2 regions of the Pseudomonas sp. 1L-E-NC-VB-C3 genome follow, and region 1 is predicted to be linked to the other one. Evidence: predicted binding sites of a transcription regulator. Region 1 holds the regulator's gene; the other holds the start of a gene.
What was found. Region 1 encodes sigma-54, which starts transcription at its own class of promoters, with help from an activator protein. Its sites were predicted from a motif close to ANTGGCATNNANNTTGCTNT; they were not measured.
Positions count from the first base shown of each region.

Region 2: AC0Z5Z_RS22370 (circularly permuted type 2 ATP-grasp protein) is a predicted target of sigma-54. The motif match lies at 3,881-3,900, and genes of this name have one in related genera.

Region 1 covers NZ_JBXAWD010000013.1:9,108-16,786, reverse strand. Annotated here, with positions in the region: gene AC0Z5Z_RS20675 (superoxide dismutase) at 1-311, shown strand, start outside; gene AC0Z5Z_RS20670 (ZIP family metal transporter) at 341-1,234, shown strand; gene AC0Z5Z_RS20665 (HPr family phosphocarrier protein) at 1,269-1,544, opposite strand; gene rapZ (RNase adapter RapZ) at 1,560-2,417, opposite strand; gene ptsN (PTS IIA-like nitrogen regulatory protein PtsN) at 2,420-2,884, opposite strand; gene hpf (ribosome hibernation-promoting factor, HPF/YfiA family) at 2,896-3,204, opposite strand; gene AC0Z5Z_RS20645 (RNA polymerase factor sigma-54) at 3,278-4,768, opposite strand; gene lptB (LPS export ABC transporter ATP-binding protein) at 4,935-5,660, opposite strand; gene lptA (lipopolysaccharide transport periplasmic protein LptA) at 5,660-6,205, opposite strand; gene lptC (LPS export ABC transporter periplasmic protein LptC) at 6,192-6,764, opposite strand; gene AC0Z5Z_RS20625 (KdsC family phosphatase) at 6,773-7,297, opposite strand; gene AC0Z5Z_RS20620 (KpsF/GutQ family sugar-phosphate isomerase) at 7,297-7,679, opposite strand, start outside.
Region 2 covers NZ_JBXAWD010000015.1:109,122-116,800, forward strand. Annotated here, with positions in the region: gene AC0Z5Z_RS22340 (ankyrin repeat domain-containing protein) at 1-308, shown strand, start outside; gene AC0Z5Z_RS22345 (hypothetical protein) at 467-997, shown strand; gene AC0Z5Z_RS22350 (PLDc N-terminal domain-containing protein) at 1,069-1,260, shown strand; gene speE (polyamine aminopropyltransferase) at 1,502-2,377, shown strand; gene AC0Z5Z_RS22360 (hypothetical protein) at 2,666-2,899, shown strand; gene AC0Z5Z_RS22365 (ribonuclease E inhibitor RraB) at 3,109-3,456, shown strand; gene AC0Z5Z_RS22370 (circularly permuted type 2 ATP-grasp protein) at 3,934-5,343, shown strand; gene AC0Z5Z_RS22375 (alpha-E domain-containing protein) at 5,356-6,306, shown strand; gene AC0Z5Z_RS22380 (transglutaminase family protein) at 6,303-7,106, shown strand; gene AC0Z5Z_RS22385 (c-type cytochrome) at 7,228-7,679, opposite strand, start outside.

The DNA of each region.
Region 1 (7,679 bases):
CCAAGGCTATCGACGAGCAACTGGGCGGACTCGACAGTTTCAAGGAAGCGTTCACCAAAGCCGCGCTGACCCGTTTTGGCAGCGGCTGGGCGTGGCTGAGCGTGACACCGGATAAAAAACTGGTCGTGGAAAGCAGCGGCAACCAGGACAGCCCGTTGATGAACGGCAACACCCCGATCCTTGGCCTCGATGTCTGGGAGCACGCTTACTACCTGCGTTACCAGAACCGTCGCCCGGAATACATCAACGCGTTCTACAACGTGATCAACTGGCCGGAAGTTGCTGCGCGCTATCAGGCCGCACTGGTTTAAGCCTTCAATAAAAACAATCAGGGCTGACTATGGGCACGGAAACACTGGCGATTGGCAGTGGGCGCATGTTTCGTTACGCGGTGGGTTCGCTGTTGCTGTTGGCGGGTATGACTTTACTGGTCGCCCACGCTTTGCAATGGCTGAATCTGGAACCGAGGCTGTTACGTGCCTTGCAGGGCGGTGCCATCTGCGCCTTGGGCACGGCACTTGGCGCGGTGCCGGTGCTGGTGATCCGGCGCATGCCGCAGGCACTCAGCGACACCTTGCTGGGATTTGGTGCGGGAGTGATGCTGGCGGCGACGGCGTTTTCGCTGATCGTGCCGGGCATAGCTGCAGCTGAGAGCCTTGGCCTGACGCCGTGGGCCGCCAGTGGCCTGATCTGCTTCGGCATCCTGCTCGGTGCGTTCGGTCTGTATCTGGTGGATCGGCGCATTTGCGGTGCCTCGCCGGAGATGCTCGTCGGCACGTTGGAGCATCCGGTGATTCCACCGCGAATCTGGCTGTTCGTGTTCGCCATCATCGCGCACAACATTCCGGAAGGCATGGCGGTTGGCGTATCTGCCGGAGGCGGGATGGCGGACGCCGACAGTCTGGCGATGGGCATTGCGTTGCAGGATGTGCCGGAAGGACTGGTGATTGCTCTGGTGCTCGCCGGGGCGGGAATGTCGCGGGTCAGAGCGTTTCTGATCGGCGCGGCGTCGGGGCTGGTCGAACCGGTATTTGCGCTGCTGTGTGCGTGGCTCGTGAGTCTGGCTCAGGTGCTGCTGCCGCTGGGGCTGGCACTGGCGGCGGGGGCGATGTTGCTGGTGGTGACCCACGAAGTGATCCCGGAATCGCGCCGTCATGGGTATGACAAGCTGGCGAGTCTGGGCCTTCTGATCGGGTTTTGTCTGATGATGGTGATGGATACGGCGTTGGGGTGAATGGAGGCGAGGAACAGTGTCCCCGCCTCAAGGATTATTCACCTTCGTCGAAATACCTTTCGATCAGATCGACCAATGCGTCCATGGCTTCCTGAGCCTGTTCGCCTTCGGTGCTTAAATGGATCTTGGTGCCTTTACCCGCCGCGAGCATCATCATAGCCATGATGCTCTTGCCGTCGACAGTCGTTTCAGGTGTGCGTCCCACTCGGATCGTGCAGTCTGGATACTGACCCGCCACGCCGACAAATTTGGCCGATGCCCGGGCATGCAGGCCCAGCTTATTGATGATTTCGATTTCACGAGCAGGCATCGCGGTGTAAATCCTTTAGGTGAGGTCGCGGTGGCGAACCTGGACGTTCTTCAGGGTTTTCTGCAGGGCCTGACCCAGTCGTTCGGTCAGGTAGACGGAGCGGTGATGCCCGCCGGTGCAGCCAATGGCAATGGTGACGTAGGCGCGGTTGCTGGCGGCGAAGCGTGGTAGCCACTTGTTCAGGTAGGCGTAGATGTCCTGATACATTTCTTCGACATCCGGCTGCTGCGCCAGGTACTCGGCCACCGGTGCATCAAGGCCCGATTGCGCACGCAGTTCCGGTTTCCAGTACGGATTGGGCAGGCAGCGCACGTCGAACACCAGGTCGGCGTCGACCGGCATGCCGCGCTTGAAGCCGAACGACTCGACCAGAAACGCCGTACCGGGCTCCGGTTGATTCAACAGGCGCAACTTGATGGTGTCGCGCAGTTGATACAGATTCAGACTGGTGGTGTTGATCTTCAGGTCGGCCAGATCGGCGATCGGACCGAGCAGGGCGGTTTCGTCGTGAATCGCCTCGGCCAGTGAGCGATTGGCGTTGCTCAGCGGGTGACGACGACGGGTCTCGGAAAAACGCTTGAGCAGGGTTTCTTCATCGGCGTCCAGGTACAGCACATCGCACTTGATATGCTTGGCACGCACGTCTTCGAGCAACTCAGGGAAACGTGACAGATGGCTGGGCAGGTTGCGCGCATCGATCGACACGGCGACCAGCGGCTGCGCCAGTTCTGTGTGAATCAGCGCTCGCTCGGCCAGTTCCGGCAGCAAACCGGCCGGCAGATTGTCGATGCAGTAGTAGCCGTTGTCCTCAAGGACATTCAGGGCGGTACTTTTACCCGAGCCCGAACGGCCACTGACAATGATCAAACGCATGATTAGTGCCCGTTCTGCTCGTCCAGTACAACCTGGTACAAGGCTTCATTGCTCGGAGCGCTGCGCAATTTGTCGCGCACTTCCTTGCGGTCGAGCATGCTGGCGATCTGGCGCAACAACTCCAGATGCGCGTCGGTTGCGGCTTCCGGGACCAGCAGTACGAACAACAGGTCCACCGGAGCGCCGTCGATGGCGTCGAAATCGATCGGGGCTTCGAGGTGCAGCAGGGCGCTCACTGGCCCCGCGCAGCCCTTGAGGCGGCAGTGGGGAATGGCGATGCCGTTGCCAAAACCGGTGGAGCCGAGTTTTTCACGGGCGATCAGCGCCTCGAAGACATCCTGCATCGCCAGATCCGGCACTTCGCGGTGGATCAGGTTGGCAATCTGTTCGAGGGCTTTTTTCTTGCTGCCGCCCGGCGCGTTCACTTGGGAACGGCCGGGGGTCAGGATGGTTTCAAGTCGGATCATGGATAGGGGTGTTAACGACCGGTCGCGCCCTGGAGGAGGCTCTGGGTCTTTTCCTTATGCTTTTTGAGTTGGCGATCCAGCTTGTCGGTAAGTGAGTCGATCGCAGCGTACATGTCGGTATCTTCTGCGTTTGCGACCACTTCACTGCCGGGAATATGCAAGGTGGCTTCGATCTTCTGTTTCAGCTTTTCGACGCACATCGTGACCTGCACGTTGGTGATCTTGTCGAAATGTCGCTCCAGTCGCTGGAGTTTTTCCTCGATGTAGGAACGCAGAGGTTGGGTCACTTCCAGTTGGTGTCCACTGATGTTGACTTGCATACAGCTTCTCCTTCGTTGCCAGTGCATAAAGCGGCAGGCCGAAAAGCCTGCCACTGGAACGCTGTAACGTGGCTTACATCAACCGCTTGCGTTCGCTCGAAGGCGCGATTCCGAGGGATTCGCGGTACTTGGCGACGGTGCGGCGAGCCACCTGAATGCCTTGTGCCTCCAGTAAACCAGCGATCTTGCTGTCACTCAACGGCTTTTTCTGATTTTCCGCAGCGACCAGTTTCTTGATGATCGCGCGGATCGCCGTGGACGAGCATTCGCCGCCTTCGGAGGTGCTGACGTGGCTGGAGAAAAAGTATTTCAGCTCATAAATACCGCGCGGGGTATGCATGAATTTTTGTGTGGTCACCCGGGAAATCGTCGATTCGTGCATGCCGACCGCTTCGGCGATGTCATGCAATACCAACGGCTTCATTGCTTCGTCGCCGTATTCGAGGAAGCCGCGCTGATGTTCGACGATCTGCGTGGCCACTTTCATCAGGGTTTCGTTGCGGCTCTGCAGGCTCTTGATGAACCAGCGCGCTTCCTGCAACTGGTTGCGCATGAAAGTGTTGTCGGCGCTGGTGTCGGCGCGCTTCACAAAACCGGCGTACTGGGCGTTGACGCGCAGGCGAGGCACCGATTCCTGGTTCAGCTCGACCAGCCAGCGCTCGTTGTCCTTGCGCACGATCACGTCGGGAATCACGTATTCGGCTTCGGTCGACTCGATCTGTGAGCCGGGACGCGGATTGAGGCTCTGCACCAGTTCGATGACCTGGCGCAGCTCGTCTTCCTTGAGCTTCATGCGCCGCATCAACTGGCTGTAATCGCGGCTGCCGAGCAGGTCGATGTAATCGGCGACAAGCCGCTTGGCCTCGGTCAGCCACGGCGTCTTCGCGGGCAGCTGGCGCAATTGCAGCAGCAGGCATTCGCTGAGGTTGCGGGCGCCGATACCAGCGGGCTCGAATTGCTGGATGCGATGCAGGACGGCTTCGATTTCGTCGAGCTCGATGTCCAGTTCCGGATCGAACGCTTCAAGAATTTCTTCGAGTGTTTCGTCCAGATAGCCCTGATTGTTGATGCAGTCGATCAGGGTGACAGCGATCAGGCGATCGGTGTCGGACATCGGCGCCAGGTTCAGTTGCCAGAGCAGATGGCTTTGCAGGCTCTCGCCGGCGGACGTGCGGGTGGTGAAATCCCACTCATCGTCATCGCTGCTGGGCAGGCTGCTGGCGCTGGTCTGGTAAACGTCTTCCCAGGCGGTATCCACTGGCAGTTCATTGGGGATGCGCTCGTTCCAATCGCCATCCTCGAGGTTATCCACCGTCGGGGCGGTTTCCTGGTAGGAGGGTTCCTGGATTTCGGCGGGCTTCTGTTCGGCGTTGTCGGCCAGCGGATCGGCGTTGTCGAAGTCGTCGCCTTCTTCCTGGCGCTCGAGCATCGGATTGGATTCCAGAGCCTCCTGGATCTCCTGTTGCAGGTCCAGGGTCGACAATTGGAGCAGGCGGATGGCCTGTTGCAGCTGCGGTGTCATCGTCAGCTGCTGGCCCATTCTCAAGACTAGCGATGGTTTCATGGCAGGGGCTTAACACCTTATTCGCCGGCGCTTTGCGCCATCCACTACAGGGCGCCGAAGCGCCAAACTTAAGCAAATTATATGCCTGAAACTGAAGTGTTTGCCTAGAGCGCTGTAACAATTAAAGCGGATAAATGCGCCTTGAATCGATACAGCGCTGTCGCGCTTACAGGCGGAACTCGTGACCCAGATACACTTCCTTGACCAGATCGTTGGCCAGGATGGTCTCGGCATCGCCTTCAGCGATCAGTTGACCGTCGTTGACGATGTAAGCGGTTTCGCAAATGTCCAGCGTCTCACGCACGTTGTGGTCGGTGATCAGCACACCGATGCCCTTGGCCTTGAGGTGATGGATGATCTGCTTGATGTCGCCGACCGAGATCGGGTCAACGCCGGCGAACGGTTCGTCGAGCAGTATGAATTTCGGTGCCGTCGCCAGGGCGCGAGCGATTTCCACCCGGCGGCGTTCACCACCGGACAGGCTCATGCCGAGGTTGTCGCGGATGTGGCTGATGTGGAATTCCTGCAGCAGGCTTTCCAGCTCCTTGCGACGACCGGCCTTGTCCAGCTCCGGGCGGGTCTCGAGGATCGCCATGATGTTGTCGGCGACCGACAGTTTACGGAAGATCGACGCTTCTTGCGGCAGATAGCCGATACCGGCCTTGGCGCGGCCGTGCATCGGCTGGTGGCTGACGTCCAGATCATCGATCAGCACACGGCCCTGATCAGCCTGCACCAAGCCGACGATCATGTAGAAGCACGTCGTCTTGCCGGCGCCGTTCGGGCCGAGCAAGCCGACGATCTGCCCGCTGTCGATCGACAGGCTGACGTCACGCACGACCTGGCGGCTTTTATAGGCCTTGGCCAGGTGCTGAGCTTTCAGAGTTGCCATTACTGGGATTTCTCTTCGGTTTTCTTCTTCGGCTGGATCACCATGTCGATGCGCGGACGCGATTCGGTGACCTTGCTGCCTGTGGCGCGACCGGCGCTGGCCAGCTTCTTCACGGTGTCGTAGACGATTTTTTCGCCCTGGGTGACGTTGTTATCCTTGTCGATAACCTTGGCCTTGTCGATCAGCACCACCCGGTTCTGCTGGGCGTGGTATTGAATCGTCACGCCGTAGCCCTTGACCGGGTTGGCGTCGCCCTGGGTCTGCAACTGCTCGAAGTAAGCCAGGTTGCCTACCGAGGTCACCACGTCGATGTCGCCATTGGGCGCGCGCGTCATGGTCACGGTGTTGCCTTTAACGATCATCGAGCCCTGGGTAATGATCACGTCACCTTTATAGGTGGCGATGCCATTCTTGTCGTCCAGTTGGGCGTCGTCGGCCTGAATGCGGATAGGCTGCTGCTGATCGTTCGGCAGGGACCAGGCGCTCGCGCTTCCCAGTGCTGCGCCCAGACTGAGCAAAATAGGGAGGGTTTTAACGAGCCTCATACTGTCCTCTTACGTTCGATTGCAGGTGTATCCTGCTGTCCTTCAGGTACGCTTTCATTCCGACGCCAGTCGATACGCCGCCAGCGCCCTCGATTCTAACGGGTTGCGCGGTCTGCGCATATTCTTGCTGCGGGAACACGGTCATGCGGGTGCTGGTGATCAGGGTGCCGCGCTGTTTCTCATCGGTGCGCTGTACGCGGACCGAATCGATCAATTCAACTTCGGTGCCGCCCGAATTCACTTCGCCGCGCTCGCTGGTCACGTGCCACGGGAAGTCGGTGCCGCGGTACATGTTCAAATCAGGCTTGGTTACCAGAGTGACATCGGTGGCCTTGACGTGCTCGGCCTTGTCGGAGGTCATCTCGTACTGCACCTTGCCGTCGGGCAGGTACTGAATGGTGTGCGTGTTGGTCGCGTACCAGTCGATCGGATTCTCGGCGGCCGAGACCGGCGGCTTGTCGAGGAAGCGCTCCGGGCTGATGTTCCAGTAGCCCACCGCAGCGAAAATCGCCGCGATGCAGCCGAACAGCAGGAAATTGCGAAACTTTTTGCTAAACATGGTCAGGCTCACAGGTACGCGGCGTTGGCCGCTTCGAGGCGGCCCTGGGCGCGCAGGATCAATTCGCAGAATTCGCGGGCGGCACCTTCGCCGCCACGGGCGCGGGTAACGCCGTGGGCGTGTTCGCGGACGAAATCGGCAGCGTTGGCCACCGCCATGCCCAGCCCTACACGGCGGATCACCGGCAAGTCTGGCAGATCGTCACCGAGATAGGCGACTTCTTCATAGCTTAGGCCCAGTTGCGCGAGCAGACCGTCGAGTACCACCAGTTTGTCCTCGCGCCCCTGAAACAGATGCGGGATGCCGAGGTTTTTCGCGCGGCGCTCGACCACCGGGGTCTTGCGACCACTGATGATCGCCGTCTGCACGCCGGCATTCATCAACATCTTGATGCCCTGGCCGTCGAGCGTGTTGAAGGTCTTGAACTCGCTGCCGTCTTCGAGGAAGTACAGGCGCCCGTCGGTGAGCACACCGTCGACGTCGAACACTGCCAGTTTGATCGCTTTGCCGCGTTGCAGCAGATCGTTGCTCATTACATGACTCCTGCGCGCAGCAGATCGGAGAGGTTGAAGGCGCCGATCGGGCGATCCTCCTCGTCGACGACTACCAGGGCGTTGATTCGATGGTCTTCCATGATTTTCAGGGCTTCGGCGGCGAGCATGTCGGGCCGGGCGGTCTTGCCGTGTGCAGTCATCACCTGGTCGATGGTGGCGCTGCGGATGTCGATGGCGCGATCCAGCGTGCGGCGCAAATCACCGTCGGTGAAGATCCCGGCGAGCTTGCCATCGGTCTCAATAATAGCGGTCATGCCCAGACCCTTGCGGGTCATTTCCATTAGCGCGTCCTTGAGCAGGGTACCGCGTTGTACCTGCGGCAGCTCCTGTCCTGCGTGCATGACGTTTTCGACTTTCAGCA
Region 2 (7,679 bases), on a different contig from region 1:
ACAAAGCCGATCCGGAAATGCGCAATGGCAACGGCCAGAGCCCGATTGCCGGCGCCGCGTTCAAAGGCGATCTGGCGGTGGTCAAGGCGCTGGTTGAGGCGGGCGCCGAGATTGAAGGTTCTTCCTTCGACGGCCGCACGGCGCTGATGATGGCGGCGATGTTCAATCGCGTTGAAATCGTCGATTACCTGATCGGCCAGGGTGCTGACCCGAGAGCCAAGGACGCCAATGGCGTGACCGCGCTGGATGCGGCGCGGACCATGGGTGCAGTCGATACCACTGCGCAGCTGGAAAAGTTGTTGGCCTGATAAACGATCAAAAGATCGCAGCCTGCGGCAGCTCCTACACTTGATGCGTTCGCCAAGTGAACGCAGGACCTGTAGGAGCTGCCGAAGGCTGCGATCTTTTGCTTTTCTGCGCTATTCTTCGCGCCCGAAATTCTACTGTCACTACAGGATCCGCCCTCATGAAAGCCGCACTCGTCGAACTCATCAGCAAAATCAGCTCCGGCTGCATGGGCGAGGACGAGATCCTGAAAGTGGCCGACGAAGCCGCGCAGGCCTACGCCGATGCCAATGCTTTTCTGGCCGCCAATCCGGACATCAACTACGACGACACATTCCCGATCCCGCTGGGTGAGTGGGTAGTGGTCGGCAGCCTGCCGGAAACTGTGCTGTTCCAGGCCGATACCTATGTCGATCTGTTCGCACAAATCGTTGCTTCGTTTGGCCCCGGTGTGGATTTCAACCTCAAGCCCAAGCAACTGGCCAAGACCGAAGCACTGACCGCACTCAACCGCATCCAGGTGCAGATGAGCAGCCTGAACAAGGAAAACGGCGGTTACACGTTGATGAACTTCAGCCAGTTGCTCGACGATGAATTGCAAATGGTCCTGGTCTACGGCAACGACGTACCCCGCGTGCTGGAGTTGTGCGCCGAGGTCGGCATCGCCGCTGCGCCGGCACTGGAAGCCTTGAAGGTCGCTGTTCACGTCTGAACGCAATAAAAGGGAACCCTGCGCGCGACCGTCTATCCTAAAAGTGCATGCCACTATTCTGGAGCGACACCATGGGTTCCACGTTCAACGGTCTGATTGGCCTGATCATCCTTGCCCTCGATATCTGGGCCATCATCAATGTGCTCAAAAGCGGCGCCTCCACCGGGATGAAAATCGTCTGGGTGTTGCTGATTATCCTCCTGCCGGTGCTGGGCCTGATCATCTGGGCGATTGCCGGGCCACGGGGTAACGTCCGGATCTGAGCTGATTTTCGATCACACTGTTATCCCTGTGGGAGCGAGCCTGCTCGCGAAGACGTTGTGTCAGTCGCCATCACCGGCAACTGATGCTGCGCTTTCGCGAGCAGGCTCGCTCCCACAGTGGTTTGCGCTGGTAAAAAACAACCGGAGGTTCGACCTGTCATCTTCGGCAACGTAGAATGCGCGCCTTTCCCGGGCAATCGTCCCCACGATGGCGCCCGCGCATTTATCGGAGCACTTGACCATGACCGTCACCAAGACCAGCGAGTACCTGGAAACCCTCTACGAAGGCTACGGCCAGCGTTTTCGCATGGAAAAACTGCTGCACGAAGTGCGCACCGAACACCAGCATCTGGTGATCTTCCAGAACCCGCGCATGGGCCGGGTGATGGCGCTGGACGGCGTGATCCAGACCACCGAAGCCGACGAATTCATCTACCACGAAATGCTCACCCACGTGCCGATCCTCGCCCACGGCACTGCCAAGCGCGTGCTGATCATCGGCGGCGGTGACGGCGGCATGTTGCGCGAAGTGACCAAGCACGCCGGCGTCGAACACATCACCATGGTCGAAATCGACGGCACCGTGGTCGACATGTGCAAGGAATTCCTGCCGAACCATTCCGCCGGAGCCTACGACGATCCGCGCCTGAACCTGGTGATCGATGACGGCATGCGTTTCGTCGCCACCACCACTGAAAAATTCGACGTGATCATCTCCGACTCCACCGACCCGATCGGCCCGGGCGAAGTGCTGTTCTCGGAGAACTTCTACCAGGCGTGCCACCGCTGCCTGAACGAAGGCGGCATCCTCGTGACTCAGAACGGCACGCCGTTCATGCAAATCGACGAAGTCAAAACCACCGCCGGTCGCCTGCGCAGCCTGTTCCCGGACTGGCACTTCTACCAGGCCGCCGTGCCGACCTACATCGGCGGCTCGATGACCTTCGCCTGGGGCTCGACCAACCCGGCCTACCGCAAGCTCAGCCGTGAAACCCTGCAACAGCGCTTCATCGGCAGCGGCATCGTCACCCGTTACTACAATCCGGAAATCCACATCGGCGCGTTCGCCTTGCCGCAATACGTGCTGCAAGCGGTCAACAAGCCAAGCAACGACTGATCACTCTGAAGTCGCTCTGCAAGGGAGCTTTTGTGGCGAGGGGATCTATCCCCGTTGGGATGCGCAGCATCCGTGAACCGGCCTGCGCGGTGTCTCCGTTAAACCGCAATGGACGGCATTACGACTGCTGCGCAGCCGAACGGGGATAAATCCCCTCGCCACAGAGTCCGCCCTATCGATCGGATGGTTATTTTCACCGTTGGCGGCTGTAATCCTTTTGAACCAACTATCGCGGAAAAAAGTCGAGATAGAGGTAAGCCCATTTACGGGTTGATCGAGGAGGCACTGATGCAAAAGTGGAAAGTCACTTTCGTGGATGATCACGGCGAAATTGTTGATGAAGTCTTCGAACGTGAGGAATGCCCGTCCGATGATGAAGCCGCGCGGCTGATCAAGGAGCGGCTTCTTCCGGTCGCCGCCCAGCTGGATCTCAACGACCTGCAAGGGCGCACCACCGATGCCGAGGTGAAAAACCTCAAGACCCAGAACGGCATCGAAATCCTCAGCATCACCCCTGTCTGAACACTTCCTGTCATCTCGTAAACCAGGCCTTGGCAGCGGCGCTCTCTTGGGGCTACTCTGCAAGCGAGATCAGCGAATGGATCGCTAAGGTCTGGTCTTGTCAGCTACATGCTTGTTTCCCGCGCGCAACCACGTTGCCGTAGTACTTAGGCCAAAAGGCCCGGGGCGGGAATACGGAAAGTCTATCCATCAATCGAGGGGGACGATTCATGAGCACAGCCTATCAAGAAGACATCAGCAGCAACGTTCTGCGCCGCATGAAAGAAGGCGGCTTCGATTTTTCCCGGTTCCATCCCATCGAGTTCTACGCAATTTTCCCGGACGAGGAGCGGGCGCGCAGGGCAGCAGGCAAATTTCGCGGTGAATCCATCAATGCCCAGGTCAGTGCGCGCGACGACGGCGCCTGGTCGCTGGAATTGAGCAAAGTGATGTACGCAACCTATGACGACATCGGCGATTTCGAGCAAGGCTTTTCAGCCGTGGTCGAACCGCTGGGCGGCATTATCGAGGGTTGGGGCGTGAAGCAGGAGGTGCGCAATCGTTACCGGTTGAATTGATATTGCGCATTGTTTGTCGGGCAACGGCTGACCTTCTGGTCGGCCGTTGTCGTTTCTGGCTTCTGCACATCGCAGTGGCAAAATCCTGAAACAAGAATCCAGGGCAAAAAAAAGCCACCGGAGAGGGTGGCTAAAAGGGAAGACGGGTATGCAATAAAGTCCTGTCGGGACGGGGCTGCCAAGGCAGTTCAGATCAGTTGAGCTGTCTCCTTCGCGGCGGCTTGCCGGGGAAGTTTTGCAGCGAATGCGCGGATTATCCGCAGTCGCGGTCGGGCAGTGAAATCAACTCTGACTATGCTGGTGATAGGCGATGCAGTGCGTCGCAATGAAGCGGGGGCAATCGGGCCGGGGCATTTGCCGCACAGGAATGGTGCGCAGCCTCCGGCGTGGATCTACAACCGATTGAAATCAAAGCGTTTATGCCGATGGCACGGGCCTTGCGAAGGCCTGTATGTCCGGAGTGACAAGGAGTACGGCATGATCCGCACCTATTTTGATGAGATGTACGATGCCGGCGGCGTGGTCCGCCCGCATTACCGGGAATTTGCCCGCTGGCTGGCCGAGACGCCCGACGAGCTGCTCGCGCAGCGCCGCCGCGAGGCCGATCTGCTGTTCCACCGTGCCGGGATCACCTTCACGCTCTATGGCGACGAGCAGGGCACCGAGCGCCTGATTCCGTTCGACACCATTCCCCGCAGCATTCCGGCCAGTGAATGGCGGATTGTCGAGCGCGGCTGCATCCAGCGGGTCAAAGCGTTGAATATGTTTCTCGCCGACCTCTACCACGAGCAACGCATCATCAAGGCCGGGATTATTCCCGCCGAACAGGTGCTGGCCAACGAGCAATACCAATTGGCGATGCAAGGTCTGGATCTGCACCGCGATATCTATTCGCACATCTCCGGCGTCGATCTGGTGCGCGATGGCGATGGCACTTATTACGTTCTCGAAGACAACCTGCGCACACCCAGCGGCGTCAGCTACATGCTCGAAGATCGCAAGATGATGATGCGTCTGTTCCCCGAACTGTTCTCCGCCCAGCGCATCGCCCCGATCGATCACTATCCCAATCTTCTGCTCGACACTCTCAAAAGCTCGAGCCCGATCGACAATCCCAGCGTGGTGGTGCTGACGCCGGGACGCTTCAACAGCGCGTTCTTCGAACATGCGTTTCTGGCGCGGGAAATGGGCGTTGAACTGGTGGAAGGCGCAGATCTGTTCGTGCGTGACGACAAGGTGTTCATGCGCACCACCGATGGCCCGAAAGCGGTCGACGTGATCTATCGGCGCCTCGACGACGCATTCCTCGATCCTCTGGCATTCAACCCGGATTCGATGCTCGGTGTGCCGGGGCTGCTGTCGTCCTATCGCTCCGGCAACGTGGTGCTGGCCAATGCCATCGGCACCGGGGTCGCGGACGATAAATCGGTTTACCCGTTTGTCACCGACATGATCCGTTTTTACCTCGACGAAGAGCCGATCCTGAAAAACGTGCCGACCTGGCAATGCCGCAACCCGTCCGAGCTGTCCCACGTACTGGCCAATCTTGCGGATTTGGTCGTCAAGGAAACCCAGGGCTCCGGCGGTTACGGGATGCTGGTCGGACCGGCCGCGACGACGGCGGAAATCGATGCCTTTCGCGAGCGCATCAAAGCCAAACCCCATGCCTACATTGCGCAACCGACACTATCGCTGTCGACCTGTCCGACCTTTGTCGAAAACGGCATCGCGCCGCGCCATATCGACTTGCGTCCGTTCGTGCTGTCCGGCCGCGAAACCCGTGTGGTGCCTGGCGGTTTGACCCGTGTCGCGTTGCGTGAAGGCTCCCTGGTGGTGAACTCCTCCCAGGGCGGCGGGACCAAGGACACCTGGGTAGTCGAGGATTGAAGGAAGCTTGCCATGTTAAGTAGAACTGCCTCGGATCTGTACTGGATGTCGCGTTACCTGGAGCGTGCGGAGAATCTCGCGCGCATGCTCGACATCAGCTATTCGCTGTCGCTGATGCCGCAGGACGGGCGCGGCGATGGTCTGCATGAACTCGCCATGCCGTTGCTGATCACCGGCACCTTGGACGATTACCTTGAACGCCACGGTGACCTGCACGCTGAACGCTTGCTGCATTTCTTCGCACTGGACGCGGCCAACCCGGCCAGTATCTACAGCTGCCTTGGTGCAGCGCGGGCCAGTGCCCATGCCGTGCGCGGGCGAATCACTGCCGACATGTGGGAAAACATCAATGCGACCTGGCTGGAAATTCGTGGCATCGCCGAGCAGGGCCTGAGTCGTTATGGCATGAGCCGGTTCTGCGAATGGATCAAGGAGCGTTCGCACCTGTTTCGTGGCGCCTCATACGGCACGATCATGCGCAACGACGCGTTTCGCTTTATTCGTCTGGGCACGTTTATCGAGCGCGCGGACAACACGCTGCGCCTGCTTGATGCCCGTTACGAAATGGCCGGCGATCAGGCCGAAGCAGTCAGCGACGGCACGGCGCACGCCTATTACCAATGGAGTGCGCTGCTGCGCGCCTTGTCCTCATTCGAGGCCTACACCGAAATCTACCGCGACGCGCCCGGCGCCCGGCATGTCGCCGAACTGCTGCTGTTACGCGCCGATGTGCCGCGTTCGCTGCGTGCCTGTACCGAAGAGATCGACCAGATCCTCGCGCAACTGCCAGGCGCCAACGGCCGACCGGCACAACGCCTGGCGGCGGAAATGGACGCGCGCCTGCGTTACACCGGCATCAACGAAATTCTCGAAGAAGGCCTGCACGCCTGGCTGACCGAATTCATCCCGCTGGTGCGCCAGTTGGGCAACGCCATTCACAGTTCCTACCTGGAGGCTGCATGAGACTTTCCATAAGCCACGAGACCACCTATCACTACGAAGATCAGGTGCGCGCGAGCATCCAGTACCTGCGCCTGACACCCCACGACAGCGAGCGTCAGCATGTCCTCAGTTGGCAACTCGACCTGCCGCGTCCGGTGCGTGCGCAGCTCGATCCGTTTGGCAACATCCTGCACGTGCTGACCATGGACGAGCCCCACGAAGCGATCATCATTGGCGCCCGGGGGCAGGTCGATATCGACGAATTGCGCGAGGCCGAACATGAGAGCCAGTCAGCGCTGCCGTTCCTGCGCTTCACGCGCCTGACCGAAGCCGACGAAGCCTTGCGCGAGTTTGCCGCGAAGAACTGCAAGCAGCGGCGAGACCGCACCGCGCTGATCGACTTGATGCACGGTCTGAATCAGCACATGAGCTACACGCCGGGCTCCACCGAAGTCGACACCAGCGCCGCCGAAGCTTTCGCCGGTCGGGCCGGGGTCTGTCAGGATCATGCCCACGCCTTTCTAGCCTGCGCGCGCAGTCTCGGCGTGCCGTCGCGTTACGTGTCGGGTTATCTGTACAGCGAAGATTGCGAGCATCTCGCCAGTCATGCCTGGGCAGAAGCGTGGCTGGATGACGCTTGGTACAGCTTCGACGTGACCAACCAGCTGGCGCGCCCGGAGCGACACCTGAAGTTGGCGGTGGGCCTTGATTATCTCGATGCCTGCCCGGTCCGTGGCATGCGCCGGGGCGGTGGCTGCGAGCAGATGCATGCGAAGGTGTTCGTCTCGCCGACACCGGTTATTTCCGTGCAGCAACAATAGATTCGGGATACCGCTATCGCTGGCAAGCCAGCTCCCACAGGATGACCGCTGATTCGAACTCTGCGCATACCCTGTGGGAGCTGGCTTGCCAGCGAAGAGGCCAGTAATAACACCCTAAGGCTTACGGATTAACTTTGCGCCCGGCCATGTGCTTGAGATAGCCCACCAGCATTTCAAGATCTGTATCCGGCAATACCTCAGCAGAAAACCCCGGCATCTTCGCCTGCGGCCACTGACGCAAACTCTGCGGATCGCGGATGTAGCGCTTCAAGAAATCCGCCCCGAAATACTCGGTCGGGCTATACGGAATATTCAGATCCGGACCGAACTGCGCGTCTCCGGCACCATTCAACCGGTGACAGGCCAGGCAGTTTTTTTGAAACAGGGCAAAACCCTGGTTCACCGGATCATCGGCCTTCAAGGCAGGATCGGGCAGCAGGGCAGGAAAGCGTTGGGCCACCGGCGCCATCAGCTTGATGCTGGCGACTTCGAACGGCCACTGCTCGGGGCTGATATTGCCGGCCTGCGGGTCGGTCCAGACCAGATAGAACGGCCCGGCGCTGTGCTTGCCGG